One region of the Vibrio sp. Y176 genome, then DNA from elsewhere that is predicted to be linked to it. Evidence: predicted binding sites of a transcription regulator. Region 1 holds the regulator's gene; each other region holds the start of a gene.
The links. Region 1 encodes MetJ, which represses methionine synthesis genes. Its sites were predicted from a motif close to TTAGACNTNTANANGTCTAA; they were not measured.

Region 2: the regulator MetJ is predicted to act here: its motif matches at 2,388-2,407, upstream of metK (methionine adenosyltransferase).
Region 3: the regulator MetJ is predicted to act here: its motif matches at 1,905-1,924, upstream of R7O13_RS12005 (MetQ/NlpA family ABC transporter substrate-binding protein).
Region 4: the regulator MetJ is predicted to act here: its motif matches at 1,631-1,650, upstream of metE (5-methyltetrahydropteroyltriglutamate--homocysteine S-methyltransferase).

What each region holds. Positions count from the first base shown of each region.
Region 1 is NZ_JAWOQS010000015.1:47,107-50,401, forward strand. Features, by position in the region: gene R7O13_RS22105 (O-succinylhomoserine (thiol)-lyase) at 16-1,176, opposite strand; gene metJ (met regulon transcriptional regulator MetJ) at 1,402-1,722, shown strand; gene R7O13_RS22115 (malic enzyme-like NAD(P)-binding protein) at 1,836-3,113, opposite strand.
Region 2 is NZ_JAWOQS010000006.1:372,331-375,625, reverse strand. Features, by position in the region: gene R7O13_RS17195 (DUF2189 domain-containing protein) at 1-751, opposite strand, end outside; gene metK (methionine adenosyltransferase) at 1,154-2,308, opposite strand; gene tkt (transketolase) at 2,624-3,295, shown strand, end outside.
Region 3 is NZ_JAWOQS010000004.1:181,382-184,676, reverse strand. Features, by position in the region: gene R7O13_RS12015 (SIMPL domain-containing protein) at 1-488, shown strand, start outside; gene R7O13_RS12010 (hypothetical protein) at 712-987, shown strand; gene R7O13_RS12005 (MetQ/NlpA family ABC transporter substrate-binding protein) at 1,083-1,886, opposite strand; gene R7O13_RS12000 (imm11 family protein) at 2,212-2,508, opposite strand; gene R7O13_RS31525 (AHH domain-containing protein) at 2,799-3,101, opposite strand.
Region 4 is NZ_JAWOQS010000005.1:111,047-114,341, forward strand. Features, by position in the region: gene metE (5-methyltetrahydropteroyltriglutamate--homocysteine S-methyltransferase) at 1-1,447, opposite strand, end outside; gene metR (HTH-type transcriptional regulator MetR) at 1,729-2,640, shown strand; gene R7O13_RS14160 (DUF4250 domain-containing protein) at 2,662-2,862, opposite strand; gene R7O13_RS14165 (hypothetical protein) at 3,015-3,295, opposite strand, start outside.

The sequences.
Region 1 (3,295 bases):
TGTTATCGTCTCCTATTACTGGGTAGCTTTAGCGAACGCTTGTTCTAAATCTGTGATGAGGTCTTGTGCATCTTCCAAACCGACAGACAAACGCAATAGTTGATGAGAGACCCCAGCCTCCGCCAGCGCCTCCTCACCCATTGCACGGTGCGTCATGGATGCCGGGTGGCAAATCAAACTTTCTACACCACCTAATGATTCAGCTAATGAAAACAGTTGGAGCTCTTTCACAAACACCTTTAACTGCTCAAACGAACCAGCAAACTCAAAACTCAACATAGAGCCAAAGCCCGTTTGCTGCTTTTTAGCGATGCCATGACCTGGATGTTCCGGCAGGCTTGGATGATAGATAGTTTTAACTAACGCTTGTTTCTGTAGGTAAGCCAGTACCTGCTGTGAGCTCTCTTCATGTACTTTCATACGAGCACCAAGCGTACGAATACCTCGCAGTGTCATGTAACTATCGAAAGGTGTGCCCGTTGCACCAATACAATTGCCCCACCATGCAAGCTCTTCTGCATGCGCTTCTGTGTTGGTGATGATTACCCCACCAATTACGTCCGAATGACCGTTGATGTACTTTGTTGTGGAGTGGATAACAAAATCCGCACCTAGCTCTAAAGGTTTTTGGTACACGGGTGTCAAAAAGGTATTGTCCACCGCAACTAACGCGCCGACTTGTTTCGCTTTTTCACAGGTAGCTGCAATATCCACTACGCGAACCAGAGGGTTTGACGGAGTTTCTAGCAAAATGAGTTTTGGTTTTTGTGCCAATGCAGCATCTAAAGCCTGTTCGTCTGATTGATCGACAAACTGAACCTTAAAATCGCCTTTGCTAGCTCGAGTATTAAAAAGACGATAGGTGCCGCCATAACAATCGTGAGGAGCAATAATGAGATCATCTGGGCCGAGAAAAGCGGAAACCCATAAATTTAATGCCGACGTACCGCAGTTAGTAACAACCGCTCCTTTTCCAGACTCAAGTTCAGATAGCGCACTTTCCAACAGTCCGCGGTTTGGATTACCAGATCGTGTGTAATCATACTTGGGCACTTCACCAAAAGCAGGAAAACCATAGTTAGTGGAAAGATAAATAGGTGGAACGACAGCATGATATTGGCTGTCTGATTCAATACCAGTGCGTACTGCAATGGTCGCAGGTTTGCGAGTGCTCATGGGTGTATCCTTTCACGGGTAATGACTTCTAAATAGGAATGCGCTATATCTAATGAGTAACATAAAGTGATCAACACGCTTCCTTTGCTGTTATGTTCACTTTACTCGTCAAAAAATGAGACGTCAACACTTCTAGACGTCTATATGTCTTTGCTTATGGCGGTAAATGCAGCTAAAATCAGCACCTAAATTATTTTTAACCGATTACATAAATGAAGGTGTGCAATGGCTGACTGGAATGGCGAATACATTAGCCCATATGCAGAGCACGGCAAAAAAAGCGAACAAGTAAAAAAAATTACCGTCTCTATCCCGCTAAAAGTTTTAAAGGTGCTAACTGATGAGCGTACTCGCCGTCAGATCAATAACTTACGCCATGCAACCAATAGCGAATTGCTATGCGAGGCATTTTTGCACGCGTACACAGGTCAGCCACTTCCGACAGATGAAGACCTTCGTAAAGACCGTCCTGATGATATTCCAACAGAAGTAAAAGCGCTGATGACGGAAATGGGCATCGAATTTGAGTCATTCGACGAAGAATAAAAAAGCCTGATAAAAGGTTTCAGGTAATAACTCTTGCCTCGAGCCAAATGGATGACATAAAAAATGGGACGCAATAGCGTCCCATTTTTTGTGTATCACATCTGAAAGATATATTACTCTGCCATGTAGTTTTCAGGCATCTCGATACGAGCTACACCTGAATTAACCGCCGCCTGAGCAACCGCTTTTGCAACACGTGGTAGCAAACGTGAATCCATTGGTTTTGGAATAATATAGTCCGCACCAAACTCTAGCTTATCAACACCGGCAGCCTTCAATACAGCTTCAGGTACAGGCTCTTTTGCTAGCTCGCGAATCGCCTCAACGGCTGCAAGTTTCATTTCATCATTGATTTCACTTGCACGCACATCAAGAGCACCACGGAAAATGAATGGGAAACACAATACGTTGTTAACTTGGTTAGGATAATCACTACGGCCAGTACCCATGATCAAGTCATCACGAACTGCGTGAGCAATTTCCGGCTTGATTTCAGGATCCGGGTTAGAACATGCGAATACGATTGGCTTATCAGCCATCAACTTCAACGCTTCCGCTGGCAACAGGTTTGGACCAGATACACCTAGGAACAGATCTGCACCTTCAATTACGTCTTCTAGTGTGCGCTTATCTGTATTGTTCGCAAATAACTGCTTATATTCATTAAGGTCATCACGACGAGTGTGAATCACACCTTTGCGATCTAGCATGTAGATTTTTTCGCGCATTGCACCGCATTTGATCAGAAGCTCCATACACGCTACAGCGGCAGCGCCAGCGCCAAGACAAACAATTGTTGAATCTTCAAGTTTCTTACCTTGAAGTTCGATTGCATTCAGCATACCCGCTGCCGTTACAATAGCAGTACCATGTTGATCATCGTGGAATACTGGTACATCACAACGCTCAATCAGACGCTTTTCAATCTCAAAACAGTCTGGTGCTTTAATATCTTCAAGGTTGATACCGCCAAAAGTGTCTGCAATGCTCGCAACAGTATCAACAAATTCATCGATCGTGCGGTGCTTAACTTCAATATCAATAGAGTCAAGACCTGCGAAACGCTTAAACAGTAACGCTTTACCTTCCATCACTGGCTTAGATGCAAGTGGACCTAGGTTACCTAGACCTAGAATAGCGGTACCGTTAGAAATAACAGCAACCATGTTCCCTTTTGCAGTGTACTTGTACACGTTATCCGGGTTTTGTGCGATTTCACGCACTGGCTCTGCAACACCAGGGCTGTAAGCAAGGGCAAGATCACCCGCCGTTTCCGCAGGCTTTGTAAGTTCGACAGCAATCTTTCCTGGAGTTGGATAAGCATGGTAATCCAATGCTTTTTGGCGATGTTCTTCTTCTGGAGTGGCTGCTTGGTGGTTGTCTTCAGACATGGACGTTTCTCTTTTTTATTTTTAGGTAAGGGGGCATAAATTCTATCGGATAGAAATCAAACTTCATAGGCAAGATTGCGAGCAATATCCTTAAAAAGCCGATAATAAAAGAGATTAGACCAGATAACGGGGTTAAGCACCTGATTTTCGAGTCAGGTGCTCTTTCTTCTTACTATTATTGG
Region 2 (3,295 bases), on a different contig from region 1:
TACCGTAGCCTAGAATTGGCATGGTAAACAACATTCCGATCCCGTAGGTCGCAAAGCCGATAAGAATACCGCCACAGATGATCGCTGCCCAAACAATCATTGCTGGAATGTTGGATTTCACGGCATTAAAGCTGGTAAATACAGCGGTCATCATGTCTACGCGACGCTCCATCATGAGCGGAATAGAAAAGGCTGAAATGCTAAACACCACACAAGCCAAAACAAAGCCAACTAAAGAGCCGATGACAAGGAAGGGTAGGAACTCACTTAAAGGTGCCCCTTGAACAGAAGGGTAGAGCGCATGAAGTAGAGCGGCAATGCGCATCCAAAATATCATACACACTGCGAGTAACACGGCGAACGCCCATTGAGATGTTGAGTTACGACCGATCGCTTTCATTGAATGGAACAAGCTTGCTTTGTGTCCGCGCTCTCTCTCCCAACTGGCATCATACAAGCCGAGCGCGAGAAACGGACCGATTAACATGTAAACAATCAAACTGGGCATGACGACCAAGTGTGTGCCTTGCCACTGTACGAGCAAAACAATGCCTATGGCTGCTGCCATAAAACAGATGCCATAGAAAGCACTAATAAGCGGCATTCGCACGAAATCATGCAGACCTAATGCGAGCCAATGAAAAGGTGCAGAAAGATTGACCGTATTGCACGGTATGGTTCTGGCGTATTCGTTGTCTGGCACTTCCTTTCGCTTGTTGTGGAAGTCCGATGGATTAACAGTTCGAGGCATAACTCCTCCTTGATTTATTCCCACATTATCCGCTTATACCAACTGACAGCGGTTTTTGTTCAGTCAAACTTGAAGCGACTTTTTCAAGTTTACATCTGAGCATTGGCTTAGTTTGGTATCGGCCATAAAGATGCCTGACTCATGTCTTTACTTAAGTGTGCTTCCACAGTCGCCAGCATCCGACGTCTCTATTTAAATTGGAGTTAACAATATTTTAACTATTGGCGGAGATGGGATAATTTACAAATAATTGCTTAAAATTTATTCGGTATAAAAAATGAGGGAGAAACAGGACTGCTTTGTGGGTCAGGGCGGTATGAGCCGAAATGGCTGGATAAAAGTTGCTGAAAATAAAAAGCCCCCGCCATAGGCGAGGGCTTGATTGATTCTTGCTTGGCTTGATTATTTGATGCCAGCGAAATCGCGTAGAAGTGCAGCTTTGTCTGTCGCTTCCCACGGGAATTCTTCACGACCGAAGTGACCGTATGCCGCTGTCTTCTTGTAGATAGGTTGAAGAAGGTTAAGCATTTCTTGTAGACCGTATGGACGTAGGTCGAAGAATTGACGAACCGCTTCAATGATGATGTCGTGAGGTACTTTCTCAGTACCGAACGTTTCCACCATGATAGACGTTGGATCAGCAACACCGATTGCGTAAGAAAGTTGGATCTCACAACGGTCAGCCATGCCTGCCGCTACGATGTTTTTCGCTACGTAGCGTGCTGCGTATGCTGCACTACGGTCAACTTTTGATGGATCTTTACCAGAAAACGCACCGCCACCGTGACGAGCTGCGCCGCCGTAGGTATCTACGATGATCTTACGACCAGTTAGACCACAGTCACCCATAGGACCACCGATTACGAAGCGACCGGTTGGATTAATGAAGAAGTTTGTTTCTTTGTTGATCCACTCAGAAGGTAGCACTGGCTTAATGATCTCTTCCATTACCGCTTCACGCAGGTCTGAAGTTGAGATTGAATCACAGTGTTGAGTTGAAAGAACAACCGCGTCGATACCAACGATGTTACCTTGATCGTATTGGAATGTTACCTGAGATTTTGCATCAGGACGCAACCAAGGTAGTGTGCCGTTTTTACGAACTTCTGCTTGCTTTTGAACAAGACGGTGAGAGTAAGTAATTGGCGCTGGCATTAGTACTTCAGTTTCGTTACAAGCGTAACCAAACATGATGCCTTGGTCGCCTGCACCTTGTTCTTTAGGGTCAGCTTTATCAACACCTTGGTTGATATCTGGCGACTGTTTACCGATTGTGTTTAGTACCGCACAAGAATCTGCGTCAAAGCCCATATCTGAATGTACGTAGCCGATTTCACGAACGGTTTCACGAGTTAACTCTTCGATGTCTACCCATGCTGAAGTCGTGATTTCACCACCCACCATTACCATACCGGTTTTAACGTAAGTCTCACATGCAACACGAGCCTTTGGATCTTGCTCTAGAATCGCGTCAAGAACCGCATCAGAAATCTGGTCTGCAATTTTATCTGGATGACCTTCTGATACTGACTCAGAAGTAAACAGGTGCTTAGCCATGTTAGCTCCACTATATCTGGTTTAAAACTGGGGAATGATAAACTCTCCAGCGCAAATTAATACTAATTTTTGTAGGTGTATCTACATCTAGACGTCTATTCTAAATTTGATTGCTCGAATTACAAGCTCTTTTTTGGTTTTTGTTATAACCAAACGTTTGCCTGATTTATTGATAATTTTAAGAACTTCGAACGATTTGGCGCGAAAGGTGCAATATTTGTGAGGTTTTGGACTGGAAAACGTTTGCACACCCAACAGGGCTTTGAGAGAATTATGACCTACTTTTCGTTTCGCTTAATGTACTCAGGAGCAGACATGTCGTCTCGTAAACATCTTGCCAATGCAATTCGTGCTCTAAGCATGGATGGTGTTCAACAAGCTAACTCAGGCCACCCAGGCGCACCAATGGGTATGGCTGATATCGCTGAAGTTCTTTGGCGCTCTCACCTAAACCATAACCCTTCAAACCCAGAGTGGGCCGACCGCGATCGCTTTGTGCTGTCAAACGGTCATGGGTCAATGCTTATTTACTCTCTACTGCACTTAAGCGGTTACGAGCTATCTATTGACGATCTGAAAAACTTCCGTCAATTGCACTCAAAAACCCCAGGTCACCCAGAGTACGGCTACGCGCCTGGTATCGAGACAACAACGGGTCCTCTAGGTCAAGGCATCACTAACGCTGTTGGTATGGCGATCGCAGAGAAAGCACTAGCGGCACAGTTCAACAAAGAAGGTCACGATATCGTTGACCACTTTACGTATGTGTTCATGGGTGACGGCTGTCTAATGGAAGGCATCTCGCATGAAGCATGCTCTCTTGCTGGGACGTTAGGTCTAGGCAAACTGATCGCGTTCTGGGATGACAACGGCATTTCTATCGACGGTCATGTTGAAGGCTGGTTCTCTGACGATACACCTAAGCGTTTTGAAGCGTACGGCTGGCATGTAATCCCAGCAGTCGATGGTCACGACTCAGACGCGATC
Region 3 (3,295 bases), on a different contig from region 1:
AGCAAACCCGTTTGATTTTGGACTTTCTAAGTGCCAAAGGGCTTCCTGAAACCAGCGTTTCCCTTTCTTCCCCAGCGGTCATTGACAGAAAAGCACAGCAATATGGGAGCGAGCAAGACATTGAGTATCGTTATTTGGCCTCGCGAACCGTTACGGTTTATAGCCAGAGTGTTGATGTTGTTCGAGCGGCAATCAATGAAATAGGTGAGCTAGGAAAGCAAGGCGTTTTGCTTAACCAAGATCCTTATGCAAATCGTGTTGAGTACAGCTTTACTAAGCTGAATGATGTGAAGCCAGACATGATCGAAGAAGCGACTAAGAATGCGCGTGAAGTGGCTGAGAAATTTGCGAAAGACTCACAGAGTTCACTGGGTAAGATCAAACGTGCAACTCAAGGGCAGTTCTCGATTTATGACCGAGACAGCAACACGCCTTACATTAAGAAAGTACGAGTGGTATCGACGGTTCAATATTACTTATCTGATTAAAGTTGCGCTCATATAGTCAATAGTTGGTCGTTCCATCACCTTCTATTTGTAGAGGTATCTATGCTCTGTGATAGGGAAATCAGTCTTCGATGACGCTATATACAAGTACTTTTTTATAAAACTAAGTTCTTAACTGTGATGAGGGGAGTTTGATGATAGTCAAGCTGGCTTCTTTCTTATGAGCGTAAGTTAGTATGACTTATTGCTAGAAGGAATTAGTATCATGGCATACAAGCACTTTATTAGAGAACTACTGGGTTTAGCGATTGTTGTCTCTGTCGTCTTTGGCGTATTAGGCGTGATGTTAGAGCTCTTCGCACTGACGGCACTTTGGGAGCATCAGCAAACGATAGCCGATGTTTTCTTCCATGAATCTCTCTACTTCATCGTATTTTTAATCCCACCATACTTCCTCTGGAAGTTGATTAACCGTCCTGAATTGGTTTCTGCTGACCAAGCTTATTTGGCAATGAAGTTAGAGGCTGAAAGTCGACAATGAGTCGATTTAGTGAGTAATGAAAAGAAGAGGCTATGAGAAAACATTAGCCTCTTTTCTATCTGATTCGTGGGGCAAAGTATTCGCTGCTTTATTGATTAAAAAGCTGCTTCGATTGTGCCTTTGAAAGTGCGATCGAGATAATCACGAATCGCTTGAGATTGATAAATAGAAACGAATTTTTTATACGCTTCATTATTTTTGTCTGCGTCACGAGTGGCGATGACCATGACTGCTAATGGGGCGTCTTTTGCTTCAAGATAGATACTTTGTTTCTTAGGATCTAAACCAGAAGACATTACGTAGTTCATTGTAATCGCAGCCGCGTCCACATCATCTAATGTTCTGGGTAGCTGAGCGGCATCTACCTCGACAAATTCAAATGATTTTGCGTTTTTTGTGATATCAGTTAGGGCGGCTTTATGGCCAACACCCTGTTTCAGCTCAATTAAACCTGCATCGGCGAGTAGCAACAGACCACGACCACCGTTGGTAGGGTCATTTGGAAGCGCTATACGTGCATTGTTTGGAAGCTCTTGCAGTGAGCGATACTTATTGGAATAAAGCCCCATACGCATAAGAATGGACTGACCAATTGATACTAATTGGGCGTTATGGCTACTGTTGAAGTTGTCTAAAAATGGCTGGTGCTGATAGCTATTAATATCGATGCTACCATCGCTAAGAGCGGCATTAGGTGTCACGTAGTCAGAAAACTCAATGACTTCGACATTCAAACCTTGCTTCGCTGCCTCCTTCGCTACCGCCTCGACTACTTGTGCATGTGGTCCAACTGTCGCGCCCACTTTAATGACAGAGTCATCTTTTTCTCCACAAGCGCTTAAGCCGACTACTGCCGTGAGAATCAAAGCTAGTTTCTTTAAGTGACCAATACTTTTCATTGTAGCTCCATTTTTGCTTTAGACGTCCATACGTTTATATGTCCATACTATCAGAAGTTGTCTGAGGGTCAATGGTTTAAATCACGAGCAGACATTTTGTTTCATTGCTACAAAAATTTGTATGATGTTTTGGGGCTTAATTTTTGATCAAGCTGAGTGGAAGGTCAAAAAGTGTTACTGACGGGAAGTGTAGAGCCTCGAGAAGCTGCATTAGGCGTAGATATCATTACTCATTCGATAGTTGCTGCAGAGCTGAGCTTTTCGAATGTCATATCACCAACGCAGAAGTTCTCCTTAACTTGCTTAAGTAACCCAACAAGTGAAATTACACCGCCTCATCAATGAAATCTAAACCTGTTAGATCTTCTGAGAAACCGATACCTGTCAACTTATGTTCGGTCACTAATTCTCGAAGTATATCTGTACAGAATAGGTTTACGGGGCCTTCCTCTACTGACTTGAAGATATATTTATCTTGAGTATCTTCTTCGTCGAAGACTAGTGTCTCCAATCCTATCAATTCACCGTATTCAACTTTGGGAATCGTTAACTGTTTGTTCTCTCTTGCGAATGTCAGTGCTGTATAGAAATACCAAGTTTCACTACCTACATTGATCGGCAAAAACTCTCCACATGTCGACAACTTGTTATGTAAGTAATTGAATGCTTTGGGTGAAAATATGAGGAATGTATTACACCAAATACTTATATCTGGAGTTTCCGAATCTTTCTTGAGAACATCTGCAAACTCCGAATTAACCTTACCCCATATCGGTTGGAGTGATGAATTGTGCGAAGGTTGATGCAGTATGTCTCTTACAAGCTCAAAGTCACCTAATTGTTCAGCTAGGTCACTAGGCAATAATGAAAGAGTTTTAAACTTAGCAGGATCTTCTGTGATTCTATAAACAGTCATGAGCCATTCCAACTTACATCTTTTTTCTGAGTAATCTTTGAAGGGTATTCTCCATCCTTCAAGCTCATTTTAATCCTATTTAATCGAGCTATTACCATCTGTTTTGTCATACCACCAGTCACAAATATTCTTGCGATCCAGTTCTCATAGTTAAATCGATGTATTGAACGGTGTGCCGGTGATTTTGGGTCAACCCAATTCAAGTCGTTGTTCTTTTTGAAGTTAATCATCCAGACCCCATTTCTTGGATCATTTATACCTATTTGGTGCATGTGCAGCTCAAGTCGAGCTGCCTGAATTGCTGTTTGTTTGAACCGACCTTTTCCTGGAATAATGTGGTGGGCTTACGAATATTCTGGACCGGGTTAATTGCCAGGCCGATCCCCCACTCTTTAATCGCAATGTTGTACAGGTGACTGAGCAGGGCCAGGTCAATGCGTACGGTGTTAGGTGAGCGTGGCTTAGGGGCCGGGTTACCTCTGGCGTCGCAACG
Region 4 (3,295 bases), on a different contig from region 1:
CTAGGTCGAGCGCCTCTTGACGTTTTACTGCGTCAGCAATATGTCCTTTAAGTGCTTGGATATATTCAGACTCAGATAATTGACCTGTACGATAAGCGCTGCGCTGCACCCGGATTTCACCCGTTTGAGGAAAAGAGCCGATTGTCGTTGTTGGCAACAAAGGCAAGCCCAATACTTCAGCTTGATGCGCGGCACGCTCTGCATAAGGTGCGCTGCGCTCGGCAAGTGACGAGGTAATGTTGTTTATACGCGCTTGTACTTGAGGCTTATTCACATGTGTTGCTGTCTTGCGCGCTTTGATTGGCTGGCTATAGGTATCACAAGCGAGAATCGCATTTTGGTCACCATCGAGCGCTCGGCCAAGCAAGGCGACTTCTGCCACTTTTTGTTTTGCAAAGGCAAACCAACTTTTTACTTCTTCGCTTAGTTCTGTTTCCAGTGCTAAATCAACAGGGCTATGTAGCAGAGAACATGAACTGGCAACCCAAAGTTTGTCGCCCAGTTTCTCTTTGACTGGCTGTAGACGCTCGAGTTGGGCACTTAAATCCGAACGCCACACGTTACGACCATTCACAACGCCAGCAGAAAGCACCCACCCCTCCGGTAACTTGGCAACCACATCGTCAAGCTGCTGAGGGACGGCAGATAAATCGATATGCAAACCATCCACCGGTAGCTCTACAATTTTGTCTAGCGTATCGCTTACGGAGTCAAAGTACGTCGTTAGCAGCACTTTTACATCGCTTCGAATAACTTGGTAGGCTAGCTTAAACGAATCAGCCCATTTGCTTTCTAGCTCCAGTGACAAAATTGGCTCATCAATCTGAACCCACTCAACACCTTGACTTGCTAGCTTTGCCAAAATAGCTTGGTAAGCGGTAAGTAAGCGTGGTAGCAGGGTTAAGCGGTCAAACCCTTCTTCGACCTCTTTGCCCAAGTAAAGGTAACTGACTGGGCCAAGCAAAACAGGCTTCACTTGGTGGCCAGCTTGAAGCGCTTCGTTGACTTCTTCAAACAGTTGCGGCCAGCTCACTTCAAACGTATCGTCCTTACTGAATTCAGGGACGATGTAATGGTAGTTTGTGTTGAACCATTTGGTCATATCCGATGCCGCAGCGCCCGCACAGCTGCAACCCGCCTGAGATTGACCGCGACCCACTTTAAACAACGTATCCAGGTTAGGGAAACCATCAGCGTGACGCTTTGGCACATGACCCAATAGCAACGTGGTCGTCTGTACATGATCGTACCAAGCGAAGTCGCCAGCGGTGGCAAAACTCAAACCTGAATCCGTTTGCGTTTGCCAGTTTTTGGCGCGTAGATCTGCCCCAACCTTTTTAAGCTCAGCTTGATCAATTTCTCCTCGCCAGTATTTCTCCTGAGCGAATTTTAATTCTCTTTTTTCACCAATGCGTGGATAACCTAGTATGTGAGTCGTTGTCGCCATGTCCCTATTCCTTTCTCAATTTTGTTCAATTTGTTTGGTTCAGAGCATCTTTCGGTAAAGAATAAGATGTCTGGATGGCTAAACTATCGCTCTCATCTGATATTAGAACAACGTCCATTTATTCAACTTGTTTATTAAAAAAATTCATCATGAAGCGACATGATTCGCAAATAAAAACAACAAATAGACGTCTAGACGTTTACATATCCATTTTTTGTCGTTAAGTTATTTACACGATTGCTATTCTGTTCATAGCGAGCAACAAAGGATGAAAGGAATTCATGATAGAGCTAAAACATTTGCGGACACTCACTTCGCTTCGAGACACTGGCTCTCTAACGGCGACAGCGACCGCTTTACATCTCACTCAGTCGGCACTGTCTCATCAGATCAAAGATTTGGAGGCGCGAATTGGAGGGCAACTGTTCCTGAGAAAGACTCGTCCGGTGAAGTTCACTTCAGAGGGAGAAATCCTATTGCGTCTTGCAGAAGATATCCTTCCGAAACTCGCAAGAGCAGAAAATGATTTAGCGAGCTTGAAAGAGGACGTCAATGGCCGATTACATATGGCCATTGAATGTCACTCTTGCTTCCAATGGCTAATGCCTGCACTTAGGGAGTACCAACTTGCTTGGCCTAGCGTAACATTGGACTTTTCCTCTGGTTTTGGCTTTGAACCACTCCCAGCTCTATTGGCAGGCGAACTCGATCTCGTTATTACTTCCGATATCCAACCTCGATCCGAAGTCCACTACGAGCCTCTATTCGACTTTGAAATGCGTTTAATTACCGCAACCAACCACCCATTGGCGGAAAAAGAAATTATTGAGCCGCAAGATCTCGCAGATCAAACCATGCTCTCTTATCCGGTTCAAAAACAAAGGCTAGACGTCGTAAAACACTTTCTTCAGCCAGCAGGAATAGAACCTGCGAAATGGAAGCAAGCCGACAACACTCTCATGTTAGTTCAGATGGTCTCTGCTGGATTAGGGGTGGCGGCACTACCCAATTGGGCGATTTCTGAATTTTCTCGCCAAGGTCTTATTACCAGTAAACCTTTCGGCCAAGGCTTATGGCGTCGCTTGTTTGCTGCAACGCGTCACTCAGAGAAAGAAAAGCGTTACTTACAAGCTTTTTTCGCAACCGCGAGGCTACAATGTAAAAGCCACCTTGACGGAATCAAGGTGGCTTAAAAGATTTGGGTTATGAAAGGCTTAGCGTTGATATGCTTTAAATTGGTTAGTCAATGGATCGTACTGATAACCGAGCATATCAAGCTTGCCGACTACAGACTCTACATCCATCTCATACACTGATACTAACTCGTCAAAACTGTCGCACTCTAAACGTAGCTTTTCGTTGACGATACCTAGCAAAATAGTGCTGTCCAGATTACCTACATTGCTTAAATCCATCGCGACTCTCCTCTTCGACAAGGTATATAAACAAGCGTAGTAGTAATCACGCGAATTTAAAGTGAGTGCGCTCTAAAACGAGATCACCTTATACCCAAGCACCAAGAAAGCACTTGGATATAAGCTGTCTAGCTTTGTCTTTAGAATAGAGGTTAAGCCGCGAGAGAGAATAAACCTTGCAGGCTCGTCATCGACGCGAGTGCTAGAAACAAGGCAACGCTCAGTTGCACCTTTTCTGGTTTCTTATGCGTAAAAATATGCCAACACCACACAATAATTGAAGAAATTAGCATAGCTAAAGACAGCAAGATCGGCTGTGTCGCAGCGTTTAGTGTGGCTTCATTTAACTGGTAAGAAGCAAACAACGTTGCGATGACTAATAGCATTCCAGACACAATGCCCGTAACTGGTAAAATACGGTGAAATGCCTGTA